DNA from 2 places in the Streptomyces sp. NPDC029956 genome. Region 1 is predicted to be linked to the other one. Evidence: riboswitches for the same ligand, from Rfam matches in the RefSeq annotation. Region 1 holds a riboswitch; the other holds the start of a gene.
The links. A riboswitch is a leader RNA that binds a small molecule or an ion and turns the genes downstream of it on or off. The one in region 1 is predicted to bind cyclic di-AMP.
Positions count from the first base shown of each region.

Region 2: another riboswitch for cyclic di-AMP. It lies ahead of ACZ4XX_RS22765 (M23 family metallopeptidase); the one in region 1 lies ahead of ACZ4XX_RS07920 (M23 family metallopeptidase).

Region 1 covers NZ_JBVHZJ010000007.1:140,955-148,006, forward strand. Annotated here, with positions in the region: gene ACZ4XX_RS07900 (aspartate aminotransferase family protein) at 1-1,072, shown strand, start outside; gene ACZ4XX_RS07905 (helix-turn-helix domain-containing protein) at 1,146-1,805, shown strand; gene ACZ4XX_RS07910 (DUF6126 family protein) at 1,850-2,005, shown strand; gene ACZ4XX_RS07915 (tyrosine-protein phosphatase) at 2,013-2,834, opposite strand; cyclic di-AMP (ydaO/yuaA leader) riboswitch at 3,223-3,382, shown strand; gene ACZ4XX_RS07920 (M23 family metallopeptidase) at 3,387-4,391, shown strand; gene ACZ4XX_RS07925 (SGNH/GDSL hydrolase family protein) at 4,555-5,349, shown strand; gene ACZ4XX_RS07930 (STM4011 family radical SAM protein) at 5,336-6,214, opposite strand; gene ACZ4XX_RS07935 (STM4012 family radical SAM protein) at 6,314-7,052, opposite strand, start outside.
Region 2 covers NZ_JBVHZJ010000029.1:15,965-23,016, reverse strand. Annotated here, with positions in the region: gene ACZ4XX_RS22775 (M16 family metallopeptidase) at 1-238, shown strand, start outside; gene ACZ4XX_RS22770 (M16 family metallopeptidase) at 265-1,632, shown strand; cyclic di-AMP (ydaO/yuaA leader) riboswitch at 1,833-1,998, shown strand; gene ACZ4XX_RS22765 (M23 family metallopeptidase) at 2,011-2,781, shown strand; gene ACZ4XX_RS22760 (GntR family transcriptional regulator) at 2,995-3,678, shown strand; gene ACZ4XX_RS22755 (HPr family phosphocarrier protein) at 3,823-4,104, opposite strand; gene ACZ4XX_RS22750 (bifunctional acetate--CoA ligase family protein/GNAT family N-acetyltransferase) at 4,371-7,052, shown strand, end outside.

The sequences.
Region 1 (7,052 bases):
CGCCGAGCGCCTGCTCGCCCACAGCCCGCACCTCGACCGGGTCTTCTTCGGCAACAGCGGCACGGAGGCCGTGGAGACCGCCCTGAAGTTCGCCCGGTACGCCACCGGGCGGCCCAGGGTCCTCTACTGCACCCACGCCTTCCACGGGCTCACCACCGGCTCCCTCTCCGTCAACGGGGAGAACGGCTTCCGGGACGGCTTCGCCCCGCTGCTGCCCGACACGGCGATCGGGCTCGGCGACCTGGACGCCCTGGAGCGGGAGCTGGGCAAGGGCGACGTGGCCGCCTTCGTCGTCGAGCCCATCCAGGGCAAGGGCGTCCACGAGACCCCGCCGGGCTTCCTGCGCGCCGCGCAGGAGCTGTTGCACCGGCACGGGGCGCTGCTCATCGCCGACGAGGTGCAGACCGGCCTCGGCAGGACCGGCGACTTCTACGCCTACCAGCACGAGGACGGCGTCGAGCCGGATCTGGTCTGTGTCGCCAAGGCGCTCTCCGGCGGCTATGTGCCGGTCGGCGCCACCCTCGGCAAGGACTGGATCTTCAAGAAGGTCTACTCGTCGATGGACCGGGTCCTGGTCCACTCGGCGAGCTTCGGATCGAACGCGCAGGCCATGACGGCTGGGCTCGCCGTCCTCTCGGTCATGGAGGACGAGGGGACGGTCGCGCACGCCCGCCGGATCGGCGACCTGCTCTCCGGGCGGCTGAAGGAGCTCGTGCCCCGGTACGAGCTGCTCCACGAGATCCGCGGGCGCGGACTGATGATCGGGATCGAGTTCGGCCGGCCGTCCTCGCTGGGCCTGCGCGGGCGCTGGACCATGCTCCAGGCGGCCCGGAAGGGTCTCTTCGCCCAGATGGTCGTCGTCCCGCTGCTCCAGCGGCACCAGATCCTCACCCAGGTCTCCGGGGACCATCTGGAGGTGATCAAACTGATCCCGCCGCTGGTGATCGACGAGGCGGACGTGGACCGGTTCGTCACCGCGTTCACCGCGGTCATGGACGACGCCCACGGGGGCGGCGGACTGATGTGGGACTTCGGGAAGACCCTGGTGAAACAGGCCGTCGCGCAGCGCTGACCGTATGACCCCGGGCTTTTGCCTCTGAGGCAAGAAACTTGCCTCAGAGGCACGATCCTGGCGGAATGGACGCATGGACCACGTCCCCGGGGAGACCTCCCCGGACCCCGCCACCCCGGCCCCCGGCGTTCCGGGCGCCGCCGGCCCCGACGTCCTGCCGGACGTCGCCCCGCAGCTGCGGGCCCTGCGCCGCCGCCGGGGACTCACCCTGGAGGCCGCCGCCCAGCGGGCCGGCCTCTCGCCGGCCCACCTCTCGCGCCTGGAGACGGGGAACCGGCAGCCCTCGCTCCCCATGCTGCTCGCCCTCGCCCGCATCTACGGTACGACGGTCTCCGAGCTCCTCGGCGAGACGCCCCCCGAACGGGACCCCGTGGTCCGCGCCGGACGCTCCGAACCCGTCGAGGCCGACGGCTGGATCTACCGCCAGGCGGGCGGCGCCGGGCGCGCCCTGCAGTGCCTGCGGGTCCACGTGCCGTACGCCACCCGGGGCGACATCGTGCGCGTCCACCCCGGCGAGGAGTGGATCCACGTCCTGGAGGGCCGGGTGCGGCTCGCGCTCGGCGAGGCCGTCCACGTCCTCGACCCCGGGGACAGCGCGCACTTCGACTCGCTGACCCCGCACCGGATCGGGGCGGCGACCCCCGGCGGGGCCGAGCTGCTCTTCGTGCACACACTGATGCAGAGCCCCGTCGCCGAGCTGTGTCTCGGCGACGGAACTCCGCACCGGCGCTGATCCCGCGTACTCCTTCGACCTTCCTTCGAAAGAAAAGGACCGAGATGTCCGAGAAGTCACGAGCTGTCACCGGTGAAGAGCGAGGCGAGGGCAAGTTCCCCAAGGGTCTCGTCCTGCGCCTCTTCGCCTATCTGATCGCCGGGCACCTCTTCGCCGGCTTCCTCTACCTGCTCTTCATGCTCGGCGGGCAGAACCAGTAGGTCCTGCTCACGCCTCCGTGAGCAGTCGCTCCCGCAGCCGCTCACGGGTCTCGGGGGACAGCTTCAGGCCCTCCGTGAGGTAGGCGTCCACCGAGCCCCAGGTCGCCTCGATGGTCTCGAAGGCGCCCCGCAGATACTCCACCCGCGCGTCGAACAGCGGGCTCAGCAGCTCCATCACCTCGGGCGACATCGCATCCGGGGCGGTGGAGCTGCGGCGCACCTTGTAGCGGCGGTGCGGGTCGTTCGACTTCACGTAGTCGGCCTCGATCGCCTCCCGCTCGACCCCGAGGGCCAGCAGGGTGATCGCGATGGAGAGTCCGGCGCGGTCCTTGCCGGCCGCGCAGTGCATCAGGGCGGGGAGGCTGTCCTCGGCCATGGCGTGCAGGATCCGGCTGTGCTCCGCGGTCCGCTCGACCACCATCTTCCGGTACGAGTCGGACATTCGGGTCGCTGCCTTGCCGTCGCCGAGGATGCCCCGCAGCTGCTCGATGTCGCCGTCGCGGACCAGCTTCCAGAACTCCTTGCCGTCGGCCGGGTCGTTGAGCGGTATGTTCACGTTCCGCACGCCCGCAAGATCGACGTCCGGGCCCTCGATCTTCCGGTCGGCGAGGTTCCGGAAGTCGAAGACGGTGTGCAGTCCGAGCGAGTCGAGGAAGACGACGTCCTCCTCGGTGGCGTGGGCGAGGTGGCCGCTGCGGAAGAGACGGCCGGGGTGCACGGCGCGCCCGTCCGTCGTCGGCAGGCCGCCCACGTCCCGGAAGTTGCGGACCTCGGCCAGCTCGGGTTCGTTCGCTTCGATGGGCGGGACCTGCGGCAGCTGCTGCGTCACGGATGCTCCTGGTGGTCGACGTTCGGGTGCCCGACGCGAGATCGGTTCCAGGGGCAATCATCCAGGTGGGGCCGTGTCCTCGCACCCCCCTGGACGGGAATGGGTGATCTGTCCGAATTAGGGCGTTGCGTATAACGCGCCCTGTTTACAGGCGAGATGGGCCCAGGCGCGTGAGCAGGGTCATAGAAGTGACGGATCGTGGCCGACGGGCCGAAGCAATTGCCGTACGGAAAAGGGAAATCGAGGGTCCGTCATCCACGGAGGGTGACCGGCTTTCCCGGGGAAATGCCGTACCCGGAATGCCGGGAAAAATCATTGGCTTGTTCGCGCCGACCCCGCTCGTCTAGCGTCACCGTCAATCCGGTCGGACCGCCGAATCCTGCCACCGTCCGGAATTCCACTCATCCCATGCGTGGCAGGAGCGGGGGACCCAGGAAGTACGCCGGTCCCGCGATGCAGGACGGCTTGGGGTGAAGCCGCGTGAGAGCGCGGCCGGGCATCTCCAGTCCGAACCCGACAGCTCACCTCGCAGGCGCCGGAGAGGAATTCGCCATGCCCGCGAAGGGTAAGCACCGCCGCATCAAGTCCAACCGCCTCACCCGCGGAATCGCCGCCGCCGGTACGGGAGGCGCCGTCGTCGCCCTCCCGCTCCTCGGTGCCACCGGCGCCCAGGCCGCCCCGGCCGCCGCTCCCGGCCAGGCCGTCACCGCGGCCGCCCAGGTGAAGGCCCCCGCCGTCGCCAAGGCGGCGCCCACCGCCAAGCAGGCCGCGCCGAAGACGTACTCCGTCGCGCGGGGCGACTACCTGTCGAAGATCGCCGCCGAGCACCACCTCGCCGGCGGTTGGCAGAAGCTGTACGCGGACAACCGTCAGGTCGTCGGCGAGAACCCCTCCCTCATCCTGCCCGGCATGAAGCTCACCCTCGGCGCCAAGAGCACCGCCAAGGCCGCCGCGCCGAAGAGCGCCGCGCCCAAGGCCGCCGCGCCGAAGAGCGCCGCGCCCAAGGCCGCCGCGCCGAAGAGCTCCGCGAAGAACGGCGACACCTCGCGCGCCTCCCGGAGCAGCGAGCGCTCCTCCGCCCCGGCCGCGAGCGCGCCCTCCTCGGACACGTCCGCCGCGCAGACCTCGAAGTCCTCCGCCGCGACCTCTGCCTCCGGCTGGTTCGCCCCGGTCAGCGGCGGTATGTCCACCCCGTACCGCGCCTCGGGCTCCATGTGGTCCTCCGGCTACCACACCGGTGTCGACTTCATGGCCTCCACCGGCACCACGATCGTCGCGGTCGGCCCCGGCACCGTCTACTCCGCGGGCGACGGCGGCGCGTACGGCAACCAGGTCGTCATCCAGCACGCCGACGGCACCTTCTCGCAGTACGCCCACCTCTCCTCGATCTCCGTCTCCGCCGGCCAGACCGTGAGCGGCGGCGAGCAGATCGGTCTCTCCGGCGCGACCGGCAACGTCACCGGCCCGCACCTGCACTTCGAGATCCGCACCGGGCCGGAGTACGGCTCCGACATCGACCCGATCTCCGCCCTGCGTCAGCACGGCGTGAGCATCTGACGCACCGTCGTCACCCGGAGGCCCGGCACCCACGTGCCGGGCCTCCGGCGTGTTCCCGGTCTATTCCGGCTTGGCAAATTCTTTATCGGTGGCATATGTCACCCTGCGTCAACCCCTCCTTACGGTCGCGTAGGTCACATCCGAAGGGGAAGGATGTGCTCCTGTGGCAGACGATTCGAGATCAACAGACAAGCATGCAATCGGGTCGTACGCGGCGATCGGTGACAGCTTCACCGAGGGCGTCGGAGACCCCGGGCCCGACGGGACGTACGTCGGCTGGGCGGACCGCTTCGCGGTGCTGCTCGCCGACCAGCTGCCGGAGCACGACGCCTTCCGCTACGCCAACCTGGCCGTACGCGGGCGCCTCCTCGACCAGATCGTGGCGGAACAGGTTCCGAGGGCGAAGGAACTCGCCCCCGACCTGGTGACCTTCTGCGCCGGCGGAAACGACATCATCCGCCCCGGCACGGACCCCGACGAGGTCGCCGAGCGCTTCGAGCGCGCCGTCGCCGAACTGACCTCCGCCGTCGGCACCGTGATGGTGACCACCGGCTTCGACACGCGCGGCGTCACGCTCCTCAAGCACCTGCGCGGCAAGATCGCCACGTACAACGGGCACGTCCGGGCCATCGCGGACCGCTACGACTGCCCGGTCCTCGACCTCTGGTCCCTGAGGTCCGTGCAGGACCGACGCGCCTGGGACGACGACCGGCTGCACCTCTCCTCGGACGGCCACACCCGGGTCGCGCTGCGCGCCGCCCAGGTCCTCGGCATGCCGGTGCCGGCCGACCCGGACCAGGCGTGGCCGCCGGTACCCCCGCGCGGCACGCTCGAGGTGCGCCGCGACGACATCCACTGGGCCAAGGAGTACCTCGTGCCCTGGATCGGGCGCCGGCTGCGCGGCGAGAGCTCCGGCGACCACGTCGAGGCGAAGCGCCCCGACCTCATGCCCCTGTAGTTCCGGGGATCGTCGGCGGGTGCACGACGGCGGGGATCCGCTCCAGGACCCCGCCGGCGAACACGTCGTACAGCGGCAGCGTCTCCAGATGGACGTAGCCGATGTGACAGTCGCAGACGGCGAGGGGACAGGCCCGGGGACGGAGGGCGGCGCGGTACGAGCCGTCGTACAGGTTCCCCAGCTCGGCCTTGACGAAATGGCAGCGCCGTACCGTCCCCTCGCCGTCCACCGAGATCACCGACTCCCCGGTCCGGCACGGCAGCCCCGCCGAGCGGTGCGGATGACGGCTGTACGGGAAGAGCGGATCGATCCGCGTCCACTCCGCGGCCTCCGCGTCGGTGTACGTGTGCCCCTCGGCCGCGTTCACCCAGAGGTACACGTGCGCCGGAAGCGCGGCCCGCAGCCGCCGGGCGTGCTCCGCGTGCTCGGGAAGCCCGACGACGCCGACGCTGAAGCGGACGCCCCGCTCCGCCAGCTCCCCGCACGTGGCGAGGAAGCGCTCGTAGGGCGTCTGTCCCGGGTGGTACGTGCACCAGAGCGCCACGCTCTCCGGGTCCGCCTCCGCCAGCCAGTCGGTCCGGCAGCTCAGGTTCGTCTGGATCGCCACCCGCTCCACGTGGGGCAGCCGGGACAGCTCGACCAGCGCCCGCCGGTACCAGGACCGGACCAGGCCCTCGCCCCACGGGGTGAAGAGGACGCGCAGCCGGTCCCCGGTCTGCCCGGCGGCCCACCCGGTGAACCGTTCGAGCGCCGCCCGGTCCGCGCGCAGCTGCTCCCGGCTGTCCCGGCGCTTGGCGAACGGGCAGTACGGACAGTCGAAGTCGCAGGAGGAGAGCGGCCCGCGGTAGAGCAGGGTCAGGTCCATGCCCCGGTCCGTGATCGGGCTCGGGCTCGGCGACGGTGTCAGGTCTCTGCCCGGGCCGGTGCCCGGGATCCGCGACGGAGTCAGGTCCACGGCCGCCGCCTACTTCGGCTCGTACGCGGCCATCGCGGCCCGCACCGAGGGGGAGAAGAGCTCCGGGCCGAGGCCGTCCGAGTGGGCCAGGCCCTCGGGGGAGAGCCGGAGCAGCCCGGCCGGAGCCTCCTCGTCCAGCCAGCCCAGGGCCTCGAACCGGTCCAGCTCCGCCGGGAAGTCCGCGAACGGCGAGGCGCCGAAGCGCTCCTCGTACCCGGCGACCGGCATGCCCTCGGCCTGGAGCAGCGACTGGAGCAGATGGCGGCGCCTGGCCTCCCCGGCGTCGACCCACCGGCCGACCTCGGCCCGCGAGAAGTCCGCGGTCTCCGTGTAGGCGTCGATGATCGTACGGATCTCCCGCATGTCGACGGCGTAGTCGAAGGAGTAGTGGAGGGCCGAGGTGTACGAGCGGGCCCCGCAGCCCAGGCCGATCATCCCGTCGGTCTGGCAGGCGTAGTCGTCGGGACCGAGCGGTGCGGCGTCCGTCCGGCGGAACATCCGCATCGACACCTGCTCGTAGCCGTGGGTGAGAAGACGGTCCCGGCCGTACCGGTACAGGCGCAGCCGCTGCTCGTCCCACTCACGGTCGGCGGCGGGGGACATCCGGCCGAGGCCGGTGAGCGGCCGCACGTACAGCGGATAGAGGTACAGCTCCTCCGGGCGCCAGGCGAGGGCGGCGTCGAGCGAGGAGCGCCAGGACTCCTCGGTCTGTCCGTCGATGCCGTAGATCAGGTCGATGTTGAGCACG
Region 2 (7,052 bases), on a different contig from region 1:
CCGGCTCGGCACCGTCGCGGGCCGCGCCGACGAACTGTGCCGGTACGCCGTGCTGTTCGGCGACCCGCAGCTCGCGCTGACCGCCGTGGACCGCGTCCTGGCGGTCACCGCCGACGAGGTGCAGGCCGTGGCCGCGGCCACGCTGCGCCCCGACAACCGCGCGGTGCTGGTCTACGAGCCGCTGGCGACCGAACAGAGTGACAACGGCGACGACGAGGAAGAGGGAGCGGACCAGTGACCGACGCCGCCGCGTCTTTGACGAGCATGGACTTCCACCCGCAGCCGACGCCCGGCGTCGCCCGGCCCTGGGCCTTCCCGGCCCCGGACCGAGGCACCCTGGACAACGGCCTGACGCTGCTCACCAGTCACCGTCCCGGCCAGCAGGTCGTGGCCGTGGAGATCTTCCTGCCGGCCCCGCTGGACGCCGAGCCCGCCGGTCTCGACGGTGTCGCCACCATCATGGCCCGCGCGCTCTTCGAGGGCACGGACCAGCAGAGCGCCGAGGAGTTCGCGGCCGAGCTGGAGCGCTGCGGCGCGACGCTCGACGCGCACGCCGACCACCCGGGCGTACGGGTCTCCCTGGAGGTTCCCGTCTCCCGGCTGCCCAAGGCGCTCGGTCTCGTCTCCGAGGCACTGATCGCGCCGGCGTTCCTCGAGACCGAGGTCGAGCGCCTGGTGCGCAACCGCCTCGACGAGATCCCGCACGAGACGGCCAACCCGTCCCGCCGCGCCGCCAAGCAGCTCTCCAAGGAGCTGTTCCCGGCCGAGGCCCGGATGTCCCGGCCGCGCCAGGGCACCGAGGAGACCGTCGAGGCGATCGACGCCGCCGCGGTCCGCGCCTTCTACGAGGCGCACGTCCGGCCCGCCACGGCCACCGCCGTGGTCGTCGGCGACCTCACGGGTGTCGATCTGGACAAGGTCCTCGCCGAGACCCTGGGCGCCTGGACCGGCGAGCCGGCCGAGCCGCTCCCGATGCCGCCGATCACCGCCGACGACACCGGACGGGTCGTCATCGTGGACCGGCCCGGCGCCGTCCAGACCCAGTTGCTGATCGGCCGGGTCGGACCCGACCGCCACGACAGCGTCTGGCCGGCCCAGGTCCTGGGCACGTACTGCCTGGGCGGCACCCTCACCTCGCGGCTCGACCGGGTCCTGCGCGAGGAGAAGGGCTACACGTACGGCGTGCGTGCCTTCGGGCAGGTGCTCCGCTCGGACGGCCGGGGGAACGGCGCCTCGATGCTCGCGATCAGCGGTTCCATCGACACGCCCAACACCGGCCCGGCTCTTGACGACCTGTGGAAGGTGCTGCGGACGCTGGCCGCGGAGGGCCTCACCGACGCCGAGCGGGAGACGGCCGTGCAGAACCTGGTGGGGGTCGCGCCGCTCAAGTACGAGACCGCCGCCTCCGTCGCCGGGACGCTCTCCGACCAGGTCGAGCAGCACCTGCCGGACGACTACCAGGCCCAGTTGTACGCCCGGCTGGCCGAGACCGGCACGGTCGAGGCGACGGCGGCCGTGGTCAGCGCCTTCCCGGTGGACCGGCTCGTCACGGTGCTCGTCGGCGACGCGGCGCAGATCGCGGATCCGGTGCGCGCGCTCGGGATCGGTGAAGTGACCGTCGTGACCGGCTGATTCACGCCGCCGACACGGCAAGGGAGGGCCCCGACGGCATAGTTCGTCGGGGTCCTCCCCTTTGTCCGTATTGAGATCAAGAGTGGCCCTATGGCCTGTGGCATGTCTTACAAAATGCGTGTCCGGTTGGTGATTGAAAGACGATCCGCATAGCGTCAGTGCGTCTGTTCGTCAGTTGCACGTGCCGCATCCGCGGCATCGGACAGACATCGCCGAGTCCCCGTCAGGCGCGAGCCTGGGGAGCCGGGGACCCACACGTAGTCCCTGGGGTGAATCGGGCGCCTTCGTCTCGTACGGAGGGGCTCGTAGGAGACCTTCCTGCTCCGAACCCGTCAGCTAACCCGGTAGGCGAGAGGGAAGGAAAGGATCAGCCCCTACATGGCGTTCACCCGTGCCACCGGGAAGCATCGTGCTCCGAGCCGGATGGCGCGCCGCGGCGTGGGCATCGCCGGCGCGGCGACGCTCGCCACCACAGGCGTCATCGGAACCCTCGCTTCCCCGGCGCTCGCCGCCGACACGGACCACCGCTCGCCCGAGGACACCGGTCTCACCAAGGTGATCACCGAGGACGACCTCGCCGAGCGGATCGACGCCCAGGCCGCCGCCCAGGAGCAGGAGGCCTTCGAGGTCGCCGCCAAGGCGAAGGCCAAGGCCGAGGCGAAGCGCAAGGCCGAGGCCCGTGCCAAGGAGATCCGCCAGGCCGAGCAGCGTGCGGCCCGCGAGGCCGAGCGCCGCCGCCTGGCCTCCTTCCAGCTGCCCGTCGAGGGCACGTACGTGTCCACCGGCTACCAGACCGGCGGCTCGCTCTGGTCCTCCGGCAGCCACTCCGGCATCGACTTCCACGCCTCCTACGGCAGCAACGTCGTCTCCGTCGGCTCGGGCACCGTCGTCGAGGCCGGCTGGGGCGGCGCGTACGGCAACAACATCGTCATCCGGATGAACGACGGCACGTACACCCAGTACGGTCACCTCTCCTCCATCGGGGTCTACGTCGGCCAGAGCGTCGAGCCGGGTGAGCGGATAGGCATCTCGGGTTCGACCGGGAACTCGACCGGCCCGCACCTCCACTTCGAGGCGCGGACGACGTCCGAGTACGGCTCCGACATCAACCCGGTCTCGTACCTGCGCGCCCGCGGCGTCGACGTCTGATCCAGGACGCCCGTCGCGCAGGGCCGGCGGTTCGCCGCCCCCTCGCATCGCAAAAGCCCCGGCTCGTACAGAGCCGGGGCTTTTCGTCGGTCGCGGGACATCGATATTCCACCGGGGCATCGGAAATTCCGGCGCGCTGCAATAGAGTCGCAGATCGGGCGCAGAACAGGCGCCGTCGGAATTGACTCGCGCAGACCAAGGCGGAGGTCGGACATGCGCATTCCCGCGCACTCGGTATGCACGGCGATCCGGGACGACATCGTCTCCGGCGTCTTCGAGCGGGGCAGCCGGCTGACCGAGGACCAGCTGGCCCGCCGGTACGGGGTCTCCCGTGTCCCGGTCCGAGAGGCCCTGCGCACCCTGGAGTCCGAGGGCTTCGTCGTCTCCCGCCGCCACGCCGGGGCGCATGTCGCCGAGCCCACCGAGCAGGAGGCCGCCGATCTGCTGGACATGCGGGCGCTGCTCGAACCGCTGGGGGCGGCCCGTGCCGCCCAGCGGCGCACGGAGGCCCATCTCAAGGTGCTGCGCGGCCTGGTCAGGCTGGGTCAGGAGCGGGCCAGGCGCGGACAGGGCGAAGATCTGCGCTCACTCGGCGGCTGGTTCCACGAGACGCTCGCGCAGGCCTCCGGCAGCCCGGCCCTGACGGCGCTGCTGACCCAGCTGCGGCACAAGATCGCCTGGATGTACACGGTCGAGCAGCCCGAGCGGCCGGTGGACGCCTGGGCCGAGCACGGCGCGATCGTGGACGCCGTGGCGCGCGGTGACGCCGAGCGGGCGCGGACGCTGACCGCGCTGCACGCGGAGCGCTCCCAGTCGCTGCACCGCCTCAAGAGGCCGGACCGCAGCCGTGTGAGGGTTTCGCAACATGCAGTCAACACGGCGAGTTCCCGGAATTAACGCGCGCATCGTATACATGGAATAGGAATTCGGCGCCGTCGCCTCGTGCTGCCCGAAAAGCGGGGCGATGGAAAAGCGAAAGGCCGTGACCGCCGGAATTCCGGCGGTCACGGCCTTTCGTCGTGCAGTGGGGGTCGACCCGGATCAGACGGTCTCGGGAAGCTCGTCCAGGCCCTCGGCGACCAGCTTCGCCAGACGGTCCAGAGCGGCCTCGGCGCCGTCGGCCTCCGAAGCGAGGACGATCTCCTCGCCGCCCTGCGCGCCCAGGCCGAGCACCGCGAGCATGGAGGCGGCGTTCACCGGGGTGCCGTCGGACTTGGCGATCGTCACCGGAACGCCGGAAGCCGTGGCGGCACGGACGAAGATGGACGCGGGGCGGGCGTGCAGGCCCTCGGCCCAGCCGACGTTGACGCGGCGCTCAGCCATGGTGTTGCCCTTCAAGTCTCAAGCGGGTTGTCTAGACCAGTCTCTCACGTGATGCCGCGTGCTCGCGCCGACCTTCGGCCCGGATCGGACCGCCCTTCGGCCCTCCCCCGCCCTGCGCGGCGTGCTCCCTACCTTGCACGGCCGACCCCCGCCGCGCGAGCGATGCCGCCGCCGTGTCGCGACCGGTGCCGTCGCGATGTCGCGGCCGGTGCCGCCGCCGTGTCGCGACCCGTGCCACCGCCGTGTCGCGGCCGTAGGCTGACCCCATGCAGAGCGCGTCGGACCAGCTGCCGGAGCACGACTACCCCGACCACTGGGAAGCGGACGTGGTGCTCCGCGACGGCGGCACCGCGCGCATCCGGCCCATCACGGCCGACGACGCCGACCGCCTCGTCAGCTTCTACGAGCAGGTCTCGGACGAGTCGAAGTACTACCGCTTCTTCGCCCCCTACCCGCGGCTGTCCGCCAAGGACGTGCACCGCTTCACCCACCACGACTTCGTGGACCGGGTCGGCCTCGCGGCGACCGTGGGCGGCGAGTTCATCGCCACCGTGCGCTACGACCGCATCGACGACCGGGGCCTGCCCGCCTCCGCCCCGGCCGACGAGGCCGAGGTGGCCTTCCTCGTCCAGGACGCCCACCAGGGTCGCGGCGTCGCCTCCGCCCTGCTCGAACACATCGCGGCCGTCGCACGCGAGCGGGACATCCGCCGCTTCGCCGCCGAGGTGCTCCCCGCCAACACCAAGATGATCAAGGTCTTCACGGACGCGGGCTACACCCAGAAGCGCAGCTTCGAGGACGGGTCCGTCCGGCTCCATCTCGACCTCGAACCCACCGACCGCTCCCTCGCCGTCCAGCGCGCGCGGGAGCAGCGGGCCGAGGCCCGCTCCGTGCAACGCCTCCTCACGCCCCGGTCCGTCGCCGTCGTCGGCGCCGGGCGCACGCCGGGCGGCGTCGGCCGGACCGTCCTCCGCAACCTCCTCGGGGCCGGTTTCACCGGACGCGTGTACGCGGTCAACGCCGCGCTCACCGAGAACGACGGGCCCGTCGAGTTCGACGGCGTCCCCGCCCACCCCTCCGTCGCGGCCATCGGCGAGCCCGTCGACCTCGCGATCGTCGCCGTCCCCGCCGAACGGGTGCCGGAGGTCGTCGCCGACTGCGGCGAGCACGGCGTCCAGGGCCTGGTCGTCCTCTCCGCCGGATACGCCGAGAGCGGGGCCACCGGGCGCGAGCGGCAGCGCCAGCTGGTCCGGCAGGCCCGCTCGTACGGCATGCGGATCATCGGGCCGAACGCCTTCGGGATCATCAACACCGCCGTCGACGTCCGGCTCAACGCCTCCCTCGCCCCGCAGATGCCGGCCGCCGGGCGGATCGGCCTCTTCACCCAGTCCGGCGCGATCGGCATCGCCCTCCTCGCCGGACTGCACCGGCGGGGCGCCGGGCTCTCCTCCTTCATCTCGGCCGGCAACCGCGCCGACGTCTCCGGCAACGACTTCCTCCAGCACTGGTACGACGACCCCGGCACCGACGTCGTCCTGCTCTACCTGGAGTCGATCGGCAACCCCCGGAAGTTCACCCGGCTCGCGCGCCGCACCGCCGCCGTCAAGCCGGTCGTCGTCGTCAAGGGCGCCCGGCACAGCGGCAGCGCGCCCCCCGGCCATCGCGTGCCCGTCACCCGCATCCCGCACGCCACGGTCTCCGCGCTGCTCCGCCAGGCCGGTGTCATCCGCGTCGACACCGTCACCGAGCTGGTGGACGCCGGACTGCTGCTCGCCGCCCAGCCGCTGCCCGCCGGGCCCCGGGTCGCGATCCTCGGCAACTCCGAGTCCCTCGGCCTCCTCACGTACGACGCCTGCCTGACGGAGGGGCTGCGCCCGCTGCGGCCGCTCGACCTCACCACGGCGGCGGAACCGGCGGACTTCCGGGACGCACTCGTCGCGGCGCTCGCGGACGAGACCTCCGACGCGGTCGTCGTGAACGCGATCCCGTGGGTCGGCGAGAACGGCGCCACCGAGTTCGGCGACGGAGAGGTCCTCGCGGCCTCCCTCCGTGAGGCCGTCGCCTCCGCTCAGGCCCCCACGAAGCCGGTCGTCGTCGTCCACGTCGAGATGGGCGGCCTCGCGGAGGCCCTCGCGGTCGCCACGAGCACGCGGCCGACGGCATCGGGACGGGGCGGGGCGGCCGCCGCCCCGGGGGCCCGGCCGACCGGACTTCCGGCCGAACCGGGAGCGGGGCCCGCCGGGCCCGCCCGCTCCGGGGCGGGGCCCGCCGTGCTCCGGCCCGAGCCCCGGACAGCCGGCGCGGGGCCGTCCGGCCCGGGAACGGGCGGCGCCGTGTCCGCCCCCGGCGCCCCCGGGCCGACCCCGACCCCCGGGCCGACCTCGGCCGCAGCGGCACCGGCCACCGCGTCCGGCGCCGGGGCCATCGGCGTCGTCGGCGACCCGGCTACCGCGCCCGAACCCGTCGCGCCCACCACCATCCCCTCCTACCCCGCCGCCGAGCGGGCCGTGCGGGCGCTGGCCGAGGCCGTGCGGTACGGGCAGTGGCGGCGGCGGGCCGCCGAGCCCGGCCGGGTGCCCGAGTACGAGGACATCGACGAGGCGGGCGCCGCCGCGCTCATCGCGCGGGTGCTGGGCGGCGACGACGCCGACCCGCGCGGTGTGACCCTCGACACCGCGCAGGCGGGCGAGCTGCTCGCCCGGTACGGCATCGCGGTCCTGCCCACACTGCCCGCACCCACCCCCGACGCCGCCGTCGCGGCCGCCGGCCGGCTCGGCTACCCGGTCGCTCTCAAGACCACCGCGCCCCACCTCCGCCACCGCCCCGACCTCGGGGGCGTACGGCTCGATCTGGCGTCCGAGGAGCAGCTCCGTACGGCCTACGCCGAGCTGACCGAGGTCCTCGGCAAGCCCGAGGAGCTCCAGCCGGTCGTCCAGGCGATGGTGCCC